3 regions of the Nocardioides coralli genome follow, and region 1 is predicted to be linked to each of the others. Evidence: predicted binding sites of a transcription regulator. Region 1 holds the regulator's gene; each other region holds the start of a gene.
What was found. Region 1 encodes LexA, which represses DNA repair genes until DNA is damaged. Its sites were predicted from a motif close to TCGAACANNTGTTCGA; they were not measured.
Positions count from the first base shown of each region.

Region 2: ruvC (crossover junction endodeoxyribonuclease RuvC) is a predicted target of LexA. The motif match lies at 4,090-4,105, and genes of this name have one in related genera.
Region 3: K6T13_RS10750 (DUF6504 family protein) is a predicted target of LexA. The motif match lies at 3,273-3,288, and genes of this name have one in related genera.

Region 1 covers NZ_CP082273.1:586,504-593,144, forward strand. The annotation lists gene K6T13_RS02945 (alkaline phosphatase D family protein) at 1-117, opposite strand, end outside; gene K6T13_RS02950 (response regulator) at 204-866, opposite strand; gene K6T13_RS02955 (sensor histidine kinase) at 863-2,026, opposite strand; gene K6T13_RS02960 (hypothetical protein) at 2,187-2,636, shown strand; gene lexA (transcriptional repressor LexA) at 2,699-3,412, opposite strand; gene K6T13_RS02970 (response regulator) at 3,477-4,082, opposite strand; gene K6T13_RS02975 (sensor histidine kinase) at 4,079-6,040, opposite strand; gene K6T13_RS02980 (DUF4386 family protein) at 6,055-6,641, opposite strand, start outside.
Region 2 covers NZ_CP082273.1:1,532,358-1,538,998, reverse strand. The annotation lists gene K6T13_RS07510 (RelA/SpoT family protein) at 1-919, opposite strand, end outside; gene K6T13_RS07505 (adenine phosphoribosyltransferase) at 949-1,488, opposite strand; gene yajC (preprotein translocase subunit YajC) at 1,497-1,784, opposite strand; gene ruvB (Holliday junction branch migration DNA helicase RuvB) at 1,865-2,935, opposite strand; gene ruvA (Holliday junction branch migration protein RuvA) at 2,932-3,531, opposite strand; gene ruvC (crossover junction endodeoxyribonuclease RuvC) at 3,528-4,070, opposite strand; gene K6T13_RS07480 (PhoX family protein) at 4,260-6,296, shown strand; gene K6T13_RS07475 (YebC/PmpR family DNA-binding transcriptional regulator) at 6,327-6,641, opposite strand, start outside.
Region 3 covers NZ_CP082273.1:2,206,340-2,212,980, reverse strand. The annotation lists gene metF (methylenetetrahydrofolate reductase [NAD(P)H]) at 1-91, shown strand, start outside; gene K6T13_RS10770 (phytoene desaturase family protein) at 102-1,397, opposite strand; gene K6T13_RS10765 (DUF4126 domain-containing protein) at 1,408-2,019, opposite strand; gene K6T13_RS10760 (YbaK/EbsC family protein) at 2,059-2,547, opposite strand; gene K6T13_RS10755 (hypothetical protein) at 2,672-3,181, shown strand; gene K6T13_RS10750 (DUF6504 family protein) at 3,392-3,802, shown strand; gene K6T13_RS10745 (SAV_6107 family HEPN domain-containing protein) at 3,815-4,306, shown strand; gene K6T13_RS10740 (DNA polymerase III subunit alpha) at 4,296-6,641, shown strand, end outside.

The DNA.
Region 1 (6,641 bases):
GTCGCGGCGGCCGCCGCGACGGGCCGCGGCGGTCGTGGGCAGGCCGACGGCCGAGACGCCGGCGGCGGTCGCGCCGGTCGCGAGGACGGTGCGGCGGGGCAGGGCGGGAGTGCTCACGTGAGGTTCCAACGACGGGCCGGCTGCCCGGTGACGCGTGACGCTGACGACGTCACCGACCGTTCACGGCGCATTCACGCGGGCGGCTACGTCGCGGGCCGCACCAGCCCGGACTCGTAGGCGAGCACGACCGCCTGCACGCGGTCGCGGACGCCGAGCTTCATCAGCACCCGGGCGACGTGGGTCTTCACGGTGTTCTCGGAGACGAACAGCTCGCCGGCGATCTCGGCGTTGGAACGGCCCCGGGCGACCAGCCGCAGCACCTCCTGCTCCCGCTCGGTCAGGGCGCCCAGGTCGACCGTGCTGCGCGGGGCCCGCTGGGAGAACTCCGCGATGAGGCGCCGGGTGACCGACGGCGCGAAGAGCGAGCCACCCTCGGCCACGACCCGGATCGCGGTCACGAGCCGCTCCTCGGGCGCGTCCTTGAGCAGGAAGCCGCTGGCACCGGCCCGCAGCGCGTCGTACACCACTTCGTCGAGGTCGAAGGTCGTCAGCACCAGGACCCGGGGCGGGTCGGGGAGCGCGGTGACGGCGCGGGTCGCCTCGATGCCGTCGACGCCGGGCATCCGGACGTCCATGAGGACGACGTCGGGGGCGAGCTCGGCACAGGCGTCGATCGCGGCCCGACCGTCGGCGGCCTCGCCGACCACCTCGAGGTCGGGCTCGGTGCCGAGGATCATCCGCAGGCCGGTGCGCACCAGCGGCTGGTCGTCGGCCAGCAGCACCCGGATCGTCGCGGGGTCGGTCACGTGAGCTCCAGTGCGTAGGGCAGGCGGGCCCGGATCCGGTACCCGCCGTCGGGTCCGGGCCCGGCCTCGACGGCGCCCCCGACCACCGAGACGCGCTCGCGGATCCCGATCAGGCCGTGGCCGCCGCGGGGGGCCCCGAGCGGGCCGGGGATGCCGTCGTCGGACACGGTGACGACCAGCTCGTCCGCGGAGTAGTCGAGCCGCACGGTGGCCCGCGCGTCGGCGGCGTGCTTGAGCACGTTGGTCAGCGCCTCCTGGACGATCCGGTAGGCCGAGAGGTCGACGCCGGGCGGCAGGTCGCGCCGGGTGCCGGTGACCTCGACGTCGACGGGTACGCCGCTGTCGCGGACGTGGTCGACGAGCCGGTCGAGGTGGGCCAGCGAGGGCTGCGGCGCCCGGTCGCCGTCGGCGGTGTGCAAGCCGTCGGGCTCGGTGTCGCGGAGGACGGCGAGCAGTCGGCGCATGTCGCCCAGCGCGGCGGCGTTGGTCTGCTCGATCGCGTCCAGGGCCCGGCGTACCGCTTCGGGGTCGGCGTCCATCGCCCGGCGTGCGCCGCGGGCCTGGAGCACGGTGACCGAGATGGCGTGGGCGACCACGTCGTGGAGCTCGCGGGCGATCCGCGCCCGCTCCTCGGCGACCGCCTGCTCCTGCTCCCGGCGGAGCGCCTCGTTCTCCGCGTTGAGCTGGGCCTCACGGTCCTGCCGCAGTCGCAGCGTGAAGCCGGCCGCCCACGGTGCCCCCACGAAGCCGAGCAGGAACGCGATGTCGCCGAGGTCGGTCTGCTGCCACCCACCCTCGCTCTGCACGAACCTCGCCATCACGACCAGCAGCGCCACGCCGCCGAGCCAGGCCTCGACCCCGCGGGCGTGCCGACCCAGTGAGTAGAGGGAGACGAAGAAGGCGATCACCAGGGCGGAGGAGTCGTTGTCGAAGCCCGGCTGCGCGACCGTCAGCAGGTTCAGACCCAGCATCACGAGCACGAACGACGCCAGCGGGCTGCGGCGGCGCAGGGCCAGCGGCAGCGTCATGACCAGCGCCCACAGCACGGCGGTGGCCAGGCCGGCCTCGACCCAGGCGACCACCTCCGCGACGGCGATCATCGCCAGGACCACGGCGAGGACGGCGTCGCCGTACCTCTCGCGGGCGGAGCGCAGGTCCATGACGCCACGGTAGGGCCAGCCGGGCCACCCGGGAGTCACTCCCGAGGATGACCTGCGGGTCACCCGGGCCGTGCCCGACAACCACTCCGCAGCGTGACGACCCGCTAGTGCCCGACGCCGAAGACTGCTGTGCAACCAGCTCCGGACGAGAGGACCCACCATGACCACCCTGACCCGCACCCCGAGCACCACCATCACGACCGGCACCGTCGCCGGAATCGGCGCCGCCACCTGTGCCGTCGCGCTCACCCTGACCACGCTCTTCGCCCACGACTGGGCCGAGGTCGCGACCGTCGCGCCTGTCATCGTCGTCGCCGGCGCGATCGTCTACGGCCTGGTCGTGCCGCGGGCGCTGCGACGGGACAGCCAGGGAGGAGCGGCGCTGGTGCTGGCCGTGCTCGCCGCGCTCGTGGTCGTTCCGGCGTTCTGGAGCGGCTTGCCGCTCGTGCTCGGTGTCGCGGCCATGGTGCTCGGGAACGCCGGCCGACGTTCCCGGGAGGGCGCGGGCACGGCGATCGCCGGGTTGGTGCTGAGCACGCTCGCGGTCCTCTTCTACGGCTGGATCTACGTCAGCGAGGGCCTGCAGGGGATGGCCGGGCTGCCCGGCTGAGAGACGCAGCGACGCCCGGTCCGACCATGGGGGAGCCGGACCGGGCGTCGAGGTGCGCTGCGTCAGACCCGGCGGAGCACCGCCGTGACCTTGCCGAGGATCGTGGCGTGGGTGCCGTCGATCGGCTCGTAGGCCTCGTTGTGGGGGAGCAGCCAGACCTGGCCGCCCTTCTTCTGGAACGTCTTGACGGTGGCCTCGCCGTCGATCATCGCGGCCACGATGTCGCCGTTGTCGGCGGTGGGCTGCTGACGGATCACGACGTAGTCGCCGTGGCAGATCGCGGCGTCGACCATCGAGTCACCGGAGACCTCGAGCAGGAACAGCTGGCCCTCGCCGACGAGCTGCTTGGGCAGCGGGAAGACGTCCTCGACGCGCTCCTCGGCCAGGATCGGGCCACCGGCCGCGATCCGGCCGACCACCGGCACGTTGGTGGCGGTCGGGGCGGCGTCGCCGATGCCGGTCTCGTCAACCGAGCTCTCCTCGAAGCCGCCGAGGCTGCGCCGGGCGGCCATCACCTCGGGCAGGAACACCTCGAGCGCGCGCGGCCGCTTGGGGTCGCGGCGGATGAAGCCCTTCTCCTCCAGCGTCTTGAGCTGGTGGGCGACGCTGCTGGAGCTGGTCAGCCCCACGGCCTCACCGATCTCGCGCATGCTGGGCGGGTAGCCCCGCTTCTCGATCGAGTCCTTGATGGTGGCCAGCACCTTCTGCTGCCGGGGGGTGAGCCCGGTGGCGTCGGGCGGGCCGTCGGGCAGCTCCGAGACCTTCTTCTGCGGCATGAGGGCAGCGTGCCACGCCGCCGCCCGGACTTCAAACACCTGTTCGAACGGCGTGTCGGCTCGGTCACTCCAGCCCGCGGGCGCGGAACGCCGCCTGCGTCCGGTCGCGCACCTGCAGCTTGCCGAGCACCGCCGACACGTGGTTCTGGACCGTCTTGAGGCTGACCCCGAGCTCGCGGGCGATCTCGCCGTTGCCGAGCCCGCGGCCGAGCAGGGCGAGCACCTCCGACTCGCGGGGCGTGAGGGTCTCGGCGAGGCCACCGCCGGTGGCCAACCGGGTGGCGACGCCGGGCCCGAGCACCGCGCCGCCGGCGGCCACGGTGCGGATCGCGGCCAGCACCTCGTCCTGACCGGCTTCCTTGCGCAGGTAGCCGCGGGCGCCGACCCGGAGCGCCGCGACCACGCTGGCGTCGTCGGCGACCATCGTCAGCACGAGCACCGCACACTCCGGCGCGGCCTCGCCGATGCGACGGGTCGCCTCCAGCCCCGGCGTACCCGGCAGGTTGAGGTCCATCAGCACCACGTCGGGCCGGAGCGCGACCGCCTGCGCGACGGCGGCGTCGCCGTCGGCCGCCTCGCCGACGACCTCGACGTCCGGCACGGTGGCGAGCAGGCCGGCGAGCCCGCTGCGGAACAGCGGGTGGTCGTCGACGACGAGGACCCCGATCACGGGCCCACCGCCTCGTGGACCGGGAAGCGGGCGACCACGGTCGTCCCGGCGGTGTCGCTGGTCACCTGCACGCTGCCTCCGATCTCCTGCGCCCGCTCGGCCATGCTGCCCAGCCCGACACCCCGGCCGGGCGCCGCCCCGCCGTGCCCGTCGTCGGCGACGGTGAGGACGAGCTCGGCCGCCTCGACGCACACGCGCACCCGGCAGTGCTCCGCGTGGGCGTGGCGGACCACGTTGGTGAGCGCCTCCTGGGCGACGCGGTACGCCGCGACCTCGACCGCGGCCGGCAGGGCGGGTCGGTCCTCGGGCAGCTCGAGCGCCAGGTCGAGCCCCGCGCCACCGGTGAGCTCGCGGCCCAGCTCCGCGATCGCCCCGGACAGTCCCAGGTCGTCGACCGCCGGCGGCCGGAGGCCCTCGACCACCCGGCGTACCTCCGCGACGGTGTGGCCCAGGCCCTCGCGCAGCAGCTGGAGCTGGGTGTCGGGCGATTGCCCGGCGGCGAGCAGGTTCGCGGCCGCGTCGACGTGCAGCCCGAGCCCGGCGAGGGAGGGGCCCAGCCCGTCGTGGAGGTCGCGGCGCAGCCGCCGGCGCTCCTGCTCGCGGCCGAGCACCAGCTGTTCGCGGGCGTGGCGCAGGGAGTCGACGAGGCCGGCGGTGTGGACGGTGGCGCCGACCTGGTGGGCCAGGTCGAGGAGCAGCGAGCGGTGCACCGGCCGCAGCGGCGACCCAGCCCAGCGGAGCGACCCCACGCCCTGGCCGTACGCCGTGAGCGGTACCGACCCGGTCGTGGCGACCGGCTGGCCGGACGCGGCGAGCACCCGCCCGGACGCGTCGTGGATCTCGGCGCGGGCCAGACCGAGCCCGGTCACGAGCTCGTCGGTGAGCGACCGCAGCAGCGTCGGCGCGTCGGCGGCGTCCGCGAGCCGGCGTCCGGTGTCCGCGAGCACCTCGGCCGGTGTCGACCACCGGCCGTAGGTCAGCCGGTTGACGCCCTGCTGCAGCCAGTCACGCACCGGCGCGAAGGCCACGGCGACGACGCCCGCCCCCGCCCAGGGAAGCCAGGTAGCCCCCCGGTCGTCGAGCACCACGCCGACGCCCGCGACCACGGCGGCGTACACCCCGGCGAGGACGACCGAGAGCGCGACGTAGGTGAGGGTGCGGTTGGCGGCGCGCTGCACGTCGTAGAGCCGGCGCTGGAACATCGCGACCCCGACCGCGACCGGGGTCGGGATCAACACCAGCGCGAACATCCACGGCGCCGCCCACGGCGTCGAGATCACGGGCAGCAGGAGCAGCGGCAGCGAGAACGCGGCGCCGAAGATCGCCACCTGCTGCCGCTCCAGCTCGGCGCCGGTGCGCCAGCGGACCACCAGCGACCGGACGACCACCACCAGCGCGACGAACGTCGCCAGGAGCGAGCCGATCGCGAGCAGGTCGGCGGCGACCCGGGCCGACTCCGGTACGCCGATGGGGTTGTCGACCCCGTCCAGCCGCGACTCCAGCGGCGTCGGGGCTACCAGCGTGGCGAGCGTGAAGGCGGCGATCGATCCTGCGACGAGCCCGACCGACCTGGGTCCCGGGGGCCGGCCGTCGGGGAACAGCAGCGGCAGCCCCAGGACGAGCAGCAGCCAGCCCGCTCCCCGGCAAGCCGTGCCGAGCACGCCCGCCAGGGCCGCGCCCGGGGCGCCGAGACCGGTCTCGAGACCGGCCAGGCCCAGGGCCAGCAGCCCCTCGCCGACGCCCCAGAGGAGGGCGCCGACGAGCACGAGCCGCCCGACCGGGTGTCCCGGCCGGGCGAGCTCGATGGCGACGGCGACGGCGGCGTACGCCGTCAGGGCGAGGACGATCGCGAGCCCGTCGTAGGCGCTGCGGGTGTCGGTGGCGGCGAGGGCGACGACGCCGCCCGCGACCGCGAGGGCGGCCAGCAGCACCACCGCCACGACCCGGATCCCGCGCATCGCCTCACCTCGGGTCAAGAGTGCCCGACGACGACGCCGGTGGGGGAGCGATCTGCGGCGGCGGTGGTGGCCGGCTCGCGGTGGCGGATCATCAGCACGCCGACGCCGGCGAACCAGACCATCCAGACCAGGGTCCCCCAGTCCTGGTGCCCCACCCCGGCCAGCGGGGTGGAGGCGACCAGGAGGGCGCCGGTCGCCAGGCCGAACCAGCCGATCCAGCGCGGGTGCACGCGCTCGGCGAGCGCGGCCGCGGCGAAGCCGAGGGTGCTGGCGCCGAGCAGCATCAGCGACAGGAAGTAGCCGAAGAGCCGGACGTTGTTGATCGCGAACGCGGCGTCGACGTCGAGCCCGTGCTGCACCCCGTACATGGCGGCGGCGCCGGCGGGGAAGCCGACCGCGAACGTGACGGCGACGTAGGCGAGGCCGCAGACGGTGCCGGTCTGCGCCGCCCAGCGGCCGCCGGCGGTGCTGCGGCCCAGCACCTGGCCGAGGAAGACCAGGACGGCCAGGAGGAGCACGAAGCCGACGGCCTCCAGCATGCCGCCGGTGAACGACCGGGTCAGGTCGCCCTCGGCGTACGAGTCGACGATGCCCTCACGGC
Region 2 (6,641 bases), 950 kb from region 1:
CGGAGTAGCAGTCGCGGTCGTTCTCGACGAGGATCCGGACGCCCACGAGGTCGTAGATGTCGGAGAACTCGCGGCCCCCGACGATCATCTTCTGGTAGATCGAGTAGTAGTGCTTGGGCCGCCCGCTGACCTTGGCGGTGATCTTGGCGTCTTTGAGGTCCTTCTCGACCTGGGCGATCACCTGACCGAGGAAGTGGCCGCGCGAGGGCGCGCGCTCGGCGACCAGCCGCACGATCTCGTCGTAGATCTTGGGGTGGAGCGTCGCGAAGGCGAGGTCCTCCAGCTCCCACTTGATGGTGTTCATGCCCAGCCGGTGTGCGAGCGGGGCGTAGATGTCGAGGGTCTCGCGCGCGGTGCGCTCCTGCGACTCGCGCTTGACGTAGCGCAGGGTGCGCATGTTGTGGAGCCGGTCGGCGAGCTTGATCACCAGCACCCGGATGTCGCGCGACATCGCGACGATCATCTTGCGGATCGTCTCAGCCTGCGCCGAGTCGCCGTACTTGACCTTGTCGAGCTTGGTGACGCCGTCGACGAGCAGCGCCACCTCCTCGCCGAACTCGCGGGTGACGTCGTCGAGGGTGTAGGGCGTGTCCTCGACCGTGTCGTGGAGGAGGGCGGCGACCAGCGTCGGCTCGGTCATGCCCATGTCGGCGAGGATCGTCGTCACCGCGAGCGGATGGGTGATGTAGGGGTCCCCGCTCTTGCGGGTCTGGGTGGCGTGGAGGCGCTCGGCCGTGGTGTAGGCCCGCTCCAGCAGGGCGAGGTCCGCCTTGGGGTGGTTGGCGCGCACCGCCCGGAAGAGCGGCTCCAGCACCGGGTTGCCGGGCTGGCTGCGGGTGCCCATCCGGGCCAGTCGCGCGCGCATGCTGCGGGCAGACGCAGCCGGCTCGGTGGCCGCCGTTGACTGCTCCTCCGCCATGTCGCCAGTCTACGGGCGGGGTCGCCCGCTCAGACCGTCATCAGGCTGTGGACGGGTACGTCGCCGGCGGCGGCGCGGCCGTCGAGGAAGCCGATCTCGATGAGGACCGCCACGGCGTGGTTGGTACCGCCGCACAGCCCGACCAGCTCGGTGGTGGCCCCGACGGTGCCGCCCGTGGCCAGCACGTCGTCGACCAGCAGCACCCGCTCCCCCGGCGCGATGGCGTCGGTGTGGAGCTCGAGCGTGGCCTCGCCGTACTCGAGGGAGTAGGACACGGCGTGGGTCTCGCGGGGCAGCTTGCCGGCCTTGCGCACCGGCACGAAGCCGCACCCCAGCGCGAGGGCGACTGGTGCGGCGAGGATGAAGCCGCGGGCCTCCATGCCCACGACCTTGTCGACCACGACGGCGCCGGCCTCGTCGCGACCGGCCGCGGCGAGGGCCTCGATGACCGCGGTGAAGGCGTCGTGGTCGGCCAGCATCCTGCTGATGTCCTTGAAGACCACCCCGGCCTCGGGGAAGTCGGGGACGTCGACCACGAGCCGCTGGAGCGCCTCGCTCGCCGCGGTCACCGCATCGCTCACTGCGGGTCGACCGTCCCGGTCGAGTCGGCGGGCACGACGGTGTTGATCGCGCCGCGCGCCACTTGCAGCGTCACGCCGTCGGCGACCCGCAGGTGCACCCGGTCGTCGTCGATCTGCTCGACGGTGCCGTAGATGCCGGAGCTCATCATGACCCGGTTGCCGGGCTCGAGGCTGGCTTGGAGCCGGGAGAGCGCCTTCTGGCGGCGGGAGGCGGGGCGGATGATCAGCAGCCAGAACAGCAGGGCGATACCGATCAGGGGCAACAGGGAGACGAACTGCTCCACGACACGACCTTCTTCGACAGTGGTGAACTTCGGGGGTGGTCGGGACTCGCCGACCGATGGGCGAGTCTAACGACCGGCCCTCAGTCCTCGAACAGGGTCGGTTCGGAGGGCGGCGGCGCGTCCATCCCGAGGTGCTGCCAGGCCGCAGCCGTGGCGACCCGGCCCCGCGGCGTCCGGGCCAGCAGGCCGTTGCGGACCAGGAAGGGCTCGGCGACCTCCTCCACCGTCTCGCGCTCCTCGCCGACGGCGACGGCGAGCGTGGAGATGCCGACAGGTCCCCCGCCGAACCGTCGGCACAGCGCGTCGAGGACGGAACGGTCGAGCCGGTCCAGGCCCGAGGCGTCCACCTCGTAGAGGTCGAGGGCCTTGCCGGCCACGTCGAGGGTGACCACGCCGTCGGCGCGCACCTGGGCGTAGTCACGGACGCGGCGCAGCAGCCGGTTGGCGATGCGGGGCGTGCCGCGGGAGCGGGAGGCGATCTCGGCGGCGCCCTCGTCGGTGAAGTGGACGTCGAGCAGCCCGGCGGACCGCCGCACGATGAGCTCCAGCTCCTCGGCGTCGTAGAACTCCAGGTGGCCGGTGAAGCCGAACCGGTCACGCAGGGGCCCCGGCAGCAGCCCGGCACGAGTCGTCGCCCCGACGAGGGTGAAGGGCGGGATCTCCAGCGGGATCGCGGTGGCCCCGGGGCCCTTGCCGATCACCACGTCGACCCGGAAGTCCTCCATGGCGAGGTAGAGCATCTCCTCGGCCGGACGGGACATGCGGTGGATCTCGTCGACGAAGAGCACGTCGCCCTCGTTCATGCCCGAGAGGATGGCTGCGAGGTCGCCGGCATGGGTGATGGCAGGGCCGCTGGTGAGCCGCAGCGGCGCTGACATCTCCGCGGCGATGATCATCGCGAGGGTGGTCTTGCCGAGTCCGGGAGGGCCGGAGAGCAGGACGTGGTCGGGCGCGCGGCCACGCTGCCGTGCGGCCTCGAGGACGAGACCCAGCTGGGCCCGCACCCGCCCCTGGCCGATCACCTCGTCGAGCGTGCGGGGCCGCAGCGCGGCCTCGACGGCGCGCTCGTCGCCGTCGGCCTCCGCCGCGGTGAGCGAGCGGAGGTGGGCCTCCTCGGCGGCGTCCAGGTGATCCACGGGCTGCTCCGTCACGCCTTGCTCAGGGTCCGCAGGGCGGCCCGGAGGAGGCCGCCCACGTCGGGTGCGTCACCTGCCTGGTCGGCCACGGACTCGATCGCCTTGTCGGCCTCCTTCGCCGACCAGCCGAGACCGACGAGTCCCTGCTGGACCTGGCCGCGCCAGTCCGGACCCGAGGCCGTCGGCGCGGGTCCGTGACCCGACCCGACGGGGGCGCCGATGCGGTCCTTGAGCTCGAGGATGATCCGCTGCGCCCCCTTCTGACCGATACCCGGGACCCGGGTGAGCGTCTTCACGTCCTCGCCCGCCACGGCGCGACGCAGGTCGTCGGGGCTGAGGACCGCCAGCATGGCCTGCGCCAGCTTGGGCCCCACCCCGGAGGCAGTCTGCACGAGCTCGAAGGTCGTGCGCTCGTCGTCGTCGAGGAAGCCGAACAGCGTCAGGGAGTCCTCGCGGACGACCATGCTGGTCGGCAGCGTGGTCGACTGCCCCGGTCGCAGCGTGGCGAGCGTGCCGGGTGTGCACACGAGCTCGAGCCCGACGCCCCCGACCTCGACGACCGCGGACGTGAGGCCCACGGCAGCCACCTGGCCCCGTACGAACGCGATCATGCGACTCCCTTCGGTGGTCGTGCCTGGCCGGAGCGTGCCACGAGGGCAGCCTCGATCCGGGCCTGGGCGCCACCTCGCCACACGTGGGTGACGGCGAGCGCGAGCGCGTCGGCCGCGTCGGCCGGCTTCGGCGGGGCGTCGAGCCGCAGGATGCGGGTCACCATGGCACCCACCTGCGCCTTCCCGGCCCGACCGCTGCCCGAGACCGCGGCCTTCACCTCGCTGGGGGTGTAGGTCGCCACGGGAAGGCCGCGCCGAGCGGCCGCGACCAGGGCGATCCCACTGGCCTGTGCGGTGCCCATGATCGTGCTGGAGTCGGACCGGGCGAAGACCCGCTCCACCGCCACCGCGTCGGGGGCGTGGTCGTCGAGCCAGGCGTCGATGCCGCGCTCGATGGTCACCAGCCGCTCGGCGACGGGCAGCCCGGCGCTGGTGCGCAGCACGTTGACGTCGACCAGCCGCAACGGCCGGCCCACCGAGCCCTCGACCACGCCCATGCCACAGCGGGTGAGACCGGGGTCGATCCCGAGCACGCGCACGCGTCACTCCCGTCGTCGTCCGAACACCTGTTCGCAACCACGCTAGACGTCCTCGCCGCCGCGCCCGGGCACGACACGCGGACGACGAGCGCCCGGGCGTCCTTCACCTCCCGTTCACCCACGGGACGCCGGGAACGCCCCCGAGCAGGCTTCGATGCCCCTACGTAGCACTGCTCACTCGGAGGTCCGATGACCGTCACCCCCCCTCGTCCGCTCCTGCCGCTGATCACGGAGAACCGGCACGGGTCGCGCAGCCACCTCACCTGCCTGTACCGCTGCGGCAACGCCTGCGACCAGCCGGTGCCCAACACCAGCGACAACCCCGAGTTCCGCACCATCGCCGAGCAGGCGCTGGCCCGGCGCTCGTTCCTCAAGGTGGGCGCCGGCGCGGGAGCCCTCACCGTCGCCGGCGTGGCCACGGGCACTCCCCTGGCGGCGGCCGCCGTGGCCGGCAGCACCGCCGGCACCTGGCGCTTCCGCCCGGTGGAGCCCAACGACTTCGACGACGTCACGGTGCCGCGCGGCTTCGAGGCCGACGTCGTCATCCGGTGGGGCGACAAGGTGCTCCGGGGCGCCCCGGCTTTCGACGTCCGGAACCAGACGCCGGAGGCGGCGACCCAGCAGTTCGGCTACAACAACGACTACGTCGGCGTGCTGCCGCACCCCACCAGGAAGAACGGCGCCGTCCTCGTGGCCAACCACGAGTACACCGACGAGAACCTCATGTTCCCCACCGGGACCGATTCCGAGCTCGTGAAGCGGGTCGCGATGGCCTCGCACGGCATGTCGGTCGTCGAGCTGCGCCGCGGCAGGAAGCGTGGCTCGTGGGTACGCCGGGTCCCGGGCCGGTCCCCCCTCAACCGGCGCCTGCACACCCAGTCCGACTTCCGGCTGGTCGGCCCCGCCGCGGGCCACGAGCGGCTCCAGACCTCGGCCGACCCCACCGGCCGGATGGTGAAGGGGACGCTCAACAACTGTGCCGGTGGGCTCACCCCGTGGGGCACGGTGCTCTCCGGTGAGGAGAACTTCAACCAGTACTTCCACGCCTCGGGCGCCCGCGACCCGCGCTACACCGCCTCCTACGACCGGTACGGCGTCAGCGGCGTCTCCGCGCGGCGCTGGGACACCGTCGACGACCGCTTCGACCTGAGCCGGGAGCCGCACGAGCCGTTCCGCTTCGGCTGGATCGTGGAGGTCGACCCGTTCGACCCCGACTCGACACCGCGCAAGCACACGATGCTCGGGCGCTTCAAGCACGAGGGTGCCAACGTGACGGTCGCCGACAACGGCCAGGTCGTGGCCTACATGGGCGACGACGAGCGGTTCGACTACATCTACAAGTTCGTCTCCGCCGGGACCATCGACCGTGGCCGGGACGCGCGGGCACGGCGGCGCAACATGCGGCTGCTCACCACCGGGACGCTGTACGTGGCGCGGTTCCGCGGCGACGGTCGCGAGGACGAGCAGTTCGACGGCTCGGGCACGTGGATCCCGCTCACGAGCGACACCGAGTCCTTCGTCGAGGGCATGTCCGTCGCGGAGGTGCTGCTTGACACCCGTCTGGCGGCCGACACGGTGTCGCCGACCAAGATGGACCGGCCCGAGGACATCGAGGTCAACCCCGTCAACGGCAACGTCTACTGCGCGCTCACCAACAACTCCCAGCGCGACACCGAGGCCGAGACCGACGAGGCGAACCCGCTGTGGCAGTCGCGCACCCGAGCCTCGCTGGGCGCACCGCTGGTCGTGCAGAACGGCAACCGCAACGGCTACGTCCTCGAGATGGAGCCCGCCAACGGGAACCACGCCAGCCGGAACTTCTTCTGGCGGCTGATGCTCGTGTGCGGTGACCCCCGGGCCCCGGAGACCTACTTCGCCGGCTTCCCGAAGGATCGCGTCAGCCCGATCAGCTGCCCCGACAACGTCGCCTTCGACGCGGCGGGCAACCTGTGGATCTCCACGGACGGCAACGCCCTGGGCTCCAACGACGGACTGTTCCGGGTGCCGACGGAGGGACCCCACCGTGGCCACGTGCAGCAGTTCCTCACCGTGCCGTACGGCGCGGAGGCGTGCGGCCCGTTCATCACCGACGACCAGCGCTCGGTGTTCATCGCTCCGCAGCACCCCGGGGAGACCAACGGCGCCACCTTCGAGAACCAGTCGAGCACGTGGCCCGACCGCAACGGCTACCCGCGACCGTCGGTCGTGGTGGTCTACGAGCAGTAGCGGCTGATCCCGCTGGCCGGGCTCGGCGCCTCAGGCGTCGAGCTCGGCCATCACCTCGTCGGAGACGTCGAAGTTGGCGAAGATGTTCTGCACGTCGTCGAGGTCGTCGAGCACGTCGATGAGGCGGAACACCTTCGCCGCGGCCTCCTTGTCGAGCTGCACCTTGAGGTCGGGCACGAACTCCGCCTCCGCCGAGTCGTAGTCGAGGCCGGCCGCCTGCAGGGCGGTGCGGACGCCGACCAGGTCGCCGGCCTCGGAGGTGACGACGTACTGCTCCCCCTCGACCTCGACCTCCTCGGCACCGGCGTCGAGCGCGGCCTCGAGGACGTCGTCCTCGGTGACGGT
Region 3 (6,641 bases), 1.6 Mb from region 1:
CGACCGCGGTGCGCCGGGGCTCCACTTCTACACGCTCAACCGGTCCCGGGCCACCCGCGAGATCTTCGCTGCGCTCCAGATCACGGCCTGAGGGCGACCGGTCACGCAGGCCCGATGGCCTGGGCGACCAGGGCGGCCGAGAGCCCCACGAACGGGACCTGGCCGCCGGGGGTGGCGTGGGCGCCGGCGGCGTAGACCCCCGGCACGGGCGTGGTCGGGCCGAGCCGGTGCCGCACCGTGCCCCGGCCCTGCCACAGCACCCCCATCGCCGACCCCGTGTGCTCGACCTGTGAGCGGGGAGAGCGTTCCACCCGGGTGACGATGCGCGCGCGAAGGTCGAGGTGCTGGCGGGCGAGCGCCAGGACGAGGTCCTCGGCGATCCGGCCGCGTCCCAGGACCGTCCACGCGTGGTGGCCCGCGGGTGCCCGGCCGCCGGTCCTCACCACCAGCAGCGGGTCGCCGTGGAGCACCAGCTCGTGGCCCACGTCCGGCAGCGGGCCGGCGAGGCCGAGGTGGGTCACGACGGGCGGTATCGCCGGCATGGTGCGGGCGACGTACGGCGCGAGGGTGGGGAGACGGCGCGGGTCGACGGCACACACCACGGCGTCGGCGTCCAGCGAGCCCGACGCCGTCAGGACACCGACGCAGCGGCCCTCACGCACCACGAGGTCGCGGACGGCGGTGCCGGTCTCCACCTCCACCTTCCGGGTGGCCAGTCGTCGGGCGAGGGCGTCGGTCAAGGCCGCGAGCCCGCCGGGGACGGTCCAGGCGCCGAAACGCTGCTCCAGGTAGGCGTGGACGCCCACCCACGCCGGCACGTTGCGCAGGTCGTGACCCTCGAGGACGTAGCGGTGGCCGGCGACGAGGCGCAACCGCTCGTCGCGGAAGGCTCGGCGCAGCCGTCGCTGCATCGTCTCCCGGCTCTCGAGGACTGCCGCCAGCTCGCGGGAGAGGTCGTCACGCGTCCACGGCACCTCCAGGTACTGGCGGCGTACCGTCTCCCAGACGTCGGTGTAGGCCGCGACGTGGTCGACCCAGGCGGCACCGAGTCCGGACCCGAGCTGCTCGAAGGCCTCCAGCTGGCGGGCGCGGGAGCCGCCGGGCAGCCGAAGCTCGGTGCCGTCCTCGAACCGGTGGGTGCGGATGACCTCGACGGGCTCGAGGTCGACCTCCTTCTCCAGTGGCCGCCCGGACTTGCGGAACAGGTCGCGGAGCACGGCCGGCAGCAGCGTCGAGTGGGCCCCCCGGTCCCAAGCGAAACCGTCGCGGGTCTCGAGCGTCAGGGCACCCCCCAGGGTCTCGCTGCCCTCCACGAGGGTCACCTGGTGGCCGAGCTTGGCCAGCCGCGCGGCCGACGCCAGCCCGCCGAGCCCCCCGCCCACGACCACGACCCGCATGGGTCGGAATCTAGCCGGGTGGTGGCGCCGGGGACGTCACCGCGTCACCGCTCCTCCGGCCCCGCCAGCGTCGCCAGCCACGCCGCACCAGCCGAGCCACGAGGTAGAGCACGATGAGGCCGACGGCCAGCAGGACGCCGGCGATCGCCGCCGCCGCCCGCGGGTTCTCGATCGCGAACCAGACCACCCCGAGCACCGCCAGGTCCTCCCCGATGCTGGCCGCGACGTTGGAGACCGGCTCGGGGGAGGTGTTGATCGCCAGGCGGCTGCCGGCCTTCACCAGGTGCGAGAGGAGGGCGGTGCCACCGCCGACCACGCCGAGGACCGCCTGCTCGAGAGAGGAGGCCTCGCCGGCCAGCAGCACGCCGATGACCGCCCCCGCGGTTGGTCGGATCGCGGTCGGCACGGCGTCCCACGTCGAGTCGAGGTAGGGGATCTTGTCGGCGACGAACTCCAAGGCGTAGAGGACCCCGGCCGCCAGCAGCACTGGCCAGGAGCCGAGGACGTCGGGGACCTGCTCGAGGTAGCCCGTCCGGTCGGCCAGCCCGAGGAACAGCACCACGAGGTAGGCGTTGACGCCGCTGGCCCAGCCGGTGGAGAAGGCGAGGGGGAGGGCGTCCACGCCCCGATCATAGGGACGCCGCGGCGACGCCGCCCGCGGTCAGTCGACGTCGACCTCGGTGGCGCCGGTGAGGGCGAGCAGCTCGTCGTACGTCGTGGAGAAGACGGCCGCCGGGTGCCCGGCCGCCGCCCACACCACGGGGTGGCGGCTCAGCCAGCGGTCGAGGTAGGTCGGGACCGGGGAGGGGTGGCCGATGGGCGACACGCCGCCGATGACCTGGCCGGTGTGGAGCCGGACGAAGTCCTTGTCGGCCCGGGCGAGCTCGCCGGCACCGATCCGGGCGGCCGTGGCCGCCACGTCGACGCGGTGCGCGCCGGAGGTGAGGATCAGCACCGGGTTACCGTGGTCGTCGAGACCGGTCCTGAACAGCAGGCTGTTGGCGATCGCGCCCACCTCGCAGCCGAGGGCCTCGGCGGCCAGGGCGGCGGTGTGGACCGACTCGGGCAGCAGCACGATCTCGCCGGCGCCGCCGCGCCGCTGGTGCTCCTCGCGGAAGCGGGTGATCGCGGGGTGCTCGGTGGACGGCATACTGCGGACCCTAGCCAGCGACGGCGCGGGGCCCCCAAGGATGTCGGGCCAGGGGATGTCGGGCCAGGGGATGTCGGGCCGGGGACCGGCCCGACGAGGTCGACCGGGGGAGAAGGAGACGTGGATGGGGCGGCAGCGGCCGAGCTCGGTGAGCAACGCGGTCCGGGTGCAGTGGTTGCTGGTGGCACTCAGCGCCTTCGCCACCCTGCTGACCGTCCTGCTCCGTGACGACCTGCTGCGTGCCTGGGTCGAGTCCAACGCCACCGCCCGGGCGATCGTCGAGGAAGGCGGTCTCGAGGCGCTGCGCGACAGCGTGATCTCGGTCCCGGCGTTCGTCCCCGTGGCCGTGGTGTCCTTCCTCGTCTACGCGCTGCTGGCCTGGGTGCTGGCGGTGCTGTTCCGCGAGGGTCACGGCTGGGCCCGGTGGTCCCTGGTCGCCCTGGCGGCCTCGCACCTCTTCGGTGCCTACGTCGTCTATCGCGCGGACCCGCCGACGCCGTTCCTGTCGCTGGTCGTCCTGGCGGCGGTGCTCGACCTGGCCCTCGCCTGGTTCCTGGTGCAGCGCGACACCGCCGAGTGGGTGCGGGGAGCCGCGCTCGCCGACCAGCACGACCACCCCTCCCGCCCTTCCTGATCCGGCCTGATCCGGCCTGATCCCGGCCTGACCCCGGCTCGCCGACGAACCCTTGACGGGAGGTCGGTCCGGCGGTGTACCGTGGTCTTGTTCGAACACATGTTCGATGACCCGGTGGGGGCGACCTCGACCCCCGCCCCCGCCGGGTGGACCACCAGGTCGCTGTCCGTGCGGGGTCGAGGGGTCGACGACACCGGGAGGAGCACGACGGTGAGGCGGTACGACGACCCTGTGGAGGTGCGCCGGGGCTGGGTGGAGGGCCCGGCCCATCGTGGCGAGGGACCCGAGCAGTTCCTCTGGCACGGACGCTTGTGGAAGGTGCGGTCGGTGCTGGCCCGCTGGGTGGAGACCGGTCCCTGGTGGCAGGCGGCCGGCGTCCGGGCGGTGATCGGGTCCGACGGGCCCGCCGAGCACCTCGGGCACGTCGGGCAGGTCGGGCACGTCGGGCAGGTCGGGCACGTCGAGGCGGGGGTCGCGCCACCCGCCGACCTGCTGGGGGAGCGGGAGCTGTGGCGGGTCGAGGCCGGCCGTGGACCCGACCCGGGCGCGGACGCCGGGGTCTTCGACCTCTCCTTCGACTGGACCGTCGGCAGCTGGCAGCTCGTCGGCTGCGTCGACTGAGGGCCGGTCACGATGCGACCTCACGACCACGTCTCCCACCCCTCGGCGTCGCAGCCCACCACCCCGGTCGGGCTCCCCGCCACCACCCACGCCTACCTCGACCGGGCTGCAGCCTCGCTGCAGGAGGCGATCACCGCCCCCGACGTCCCCACCCGTTACGCCTGCGCCCACGTGGCGGCGCTGCGGGCGGCCGCCGCGTTGCTGGCCGCCCGTGCCCGACCGGCCGCCGGGCGGCGACGCCAGCAGCGCAACGCCTGGGTGCTGCTCGCGGAGGTCGCCCCCGAGCTGGAGGAGTGGGCGCGGTTCTTCGCCGCCGGTGCCGCGAAGCGGGCCGCGGCCGAGGCGGGCTCGACCCGGGCGGTCACCGAGCGGGAGGCCGACGACCTGCTCCGCGACGCCGACCGGTTCCTCCACGTGGTCGAGCAGAGCCTCGGGCTGGTCCCGCACCCGGCGCTGCCGGGGTGGATCACCGTGGTCGCCGGCGGGCGGACCGGTGTCGCCTGAGCCTTTCGTCCATCTCCACGTCGCCTCCGGCTACTCCCTGCAGTACGGCGCGTCCCACCCCCACGCCCTGGTCGAGCGGGCCGCGGAGCAGGAGATGGACACCCTGGCCCTCACCGACCGCGACGGCACCTACGGCGCGGTCAAGTTCGCGACGGCCTGTCGGTCCGCGGGCATCCGACCGGTGCTCGGCGTCGAGCTGGCGCTCGATCCCGGGGACAGCCCACGTCCGACGAGCCGGTCACGGACGCCGGTCAGGGGCGGCGCGTTCCGCGACCTGCCCGGTGACCGCGGGGGCCTGCCCCGGGTGACGTTGCTGGCCCACGCGGGTGGTCCCGGCGGCGGCCGGGCCGGGTGGGCGGCGATCTGCCGACTGCTCTCGGCGGTCCACCTCGCCGGCGAACGGGGCCGTCCGGTGGCCACCCTCGACCTGCTGGCTCCCTACCTCGGGAGTGGCGACGTGGTGGTGCTGCTCGGACCGGGATCACCGGTCGGTGCCGCGGTGACCCGCCGTCGCGACGACCTCGCGCTGGCCGCGCTCGCGCCGTGGCGGGAGGTGGTCCCGACCGCCAACCTGCTGCTCGAGCTGGTCTCCCACCGGCTCCCCGGCCGCGAGGGTGGTTGGGGTCCGGGCACCACCGTCCACGCCGCCCGGATGGCCGGCCTGGCACGGCAGGCGGGGCTGGGGACGGTGCTCACCAACGCGGTCCGCTACGCCGACCGGACCGACGCCCCGACCGTCGACGTGCTCGACGCGGCCCGCCGGCTGGTCGCCCTCGACCGGCGCCACCTCGACCGGGGCAACGCCGAGGGCTTCCTCAAGTCCGGCAAGCAGATGGCCGAGGTCGCCGAGGAGGTCTGCCGGATGAGCGGCCTGGCTGCCGACAGCGAGCGCGAGGCACGCCGGCTGCTGGCCGCGACCCGGGCCGTCGCCGACCGGTGCGCCCTCGACCCCCGGGGCGACCTCGGGATCGGCGAGGTCCACCTGCCCGAGCTCGAGGTCGCCGGCGGGCTCGACCGGCTCGACCGGCAGGGGGGCGCGGTGGGGGGTGATCCGGCCGACGCGCTGCTGCGCCAGCGCTGCGAGGCGGGCATCGGCCGTCGCTACGGCTCCGCGCCGCGGCAGCGGATCTGGAAGCGGCTCGACGACGAGCTGGAGATCGTCCGCGGCCTGGGCTACGCCTCCTACTTCCTCACCGTCGGCGACATCACCGACCTGGTCCGCGAGATGGGGGTGCGGTGCGCCGCCCGGGGCTCCGGTGCCGGGAGCCTGGTCAACTACCTGCTCGGTGTCTCCGGGGTCGACCCGCTCCGCCACGACCTGCTCTTCGAGCGGTTCCTCTCGCCGCTGCGCGGGTCCCTGCCCGACGTCGACCTCGACGTGGAGTCCGCCCGCCGGCTGGAGGTCTACGAGGCGATCCTCGACCGCTACGGCGGCGAGCGCTGCGTCTGCGTGTCGATGATGGACACCTACCGGGTGCGCCACGCCGTGCGTGACGTCGGCGCCGCACTCGGGATGCCACCCGGCGAGGTCGATGCCATCGCCAAGGCGTTCCCCCACATCCGGGCCCGCGACGCGCGGCTTGCGCTGCGCGACCTGCCGGAGCTGGCGGCCAGCGGCCTGACCGATGCGCGGCTCGACCTGTTCTTCGGTCTGGTCGAGCGGCTCGACGGGCTGCCCCGCCACATCGCGATGCACCCGTGCGGGGTGCTGCTCTCCGACACCACCCTGCTCGACCGGACCCCCGTCGAGGCCTCCTTCGCCGGCTTCCCGATGAGCCAGTTCGACAAGGACGACGTCGAGGAGCTCGGGCTGCTCAAGCTCGACGTGCTCGGCATCCGGATGCAGTCGGCGATGGCCCACGCCGTGGCCGAGATCGAGCGGGTCGACGGGCAGCGGATCGACCTCGACGACGAGGCCCAGGTGCCCTTCGACGACCCCGACACCTACCGGATGATCAGCGAGGCCAGGACCCTCGGTGTCTTCCAGATCGAGTCGCCCGGCCAGCGCGAGCTGGTCGGCAAGTCCGGCATCGAGTCGTTCTCCGAGATCATCACCGACATCTCGCTGTTCCGGCCGGGGCCGGTCAAGAGCGACATGATCACCCCCTACCTGGAGGTCAAGCAGGGCTGGGCGGAGGTCGCCTACCTCCACGACGACCTGCGGCCGATCCTCGAGGGCACCCACGGCGTGGTGGTCTTCCACGAGCAGGTGATCGAGATGATCGCCCTCTTCGCCGGCATCTCCTACGCCGAGGCCGACGAGAAGCGCCGGGCGCTCGGTGACGTCGACGGCATGGCCGAGACGAAGCTGTGGTTCTACCCCCGGGCGCTGGGC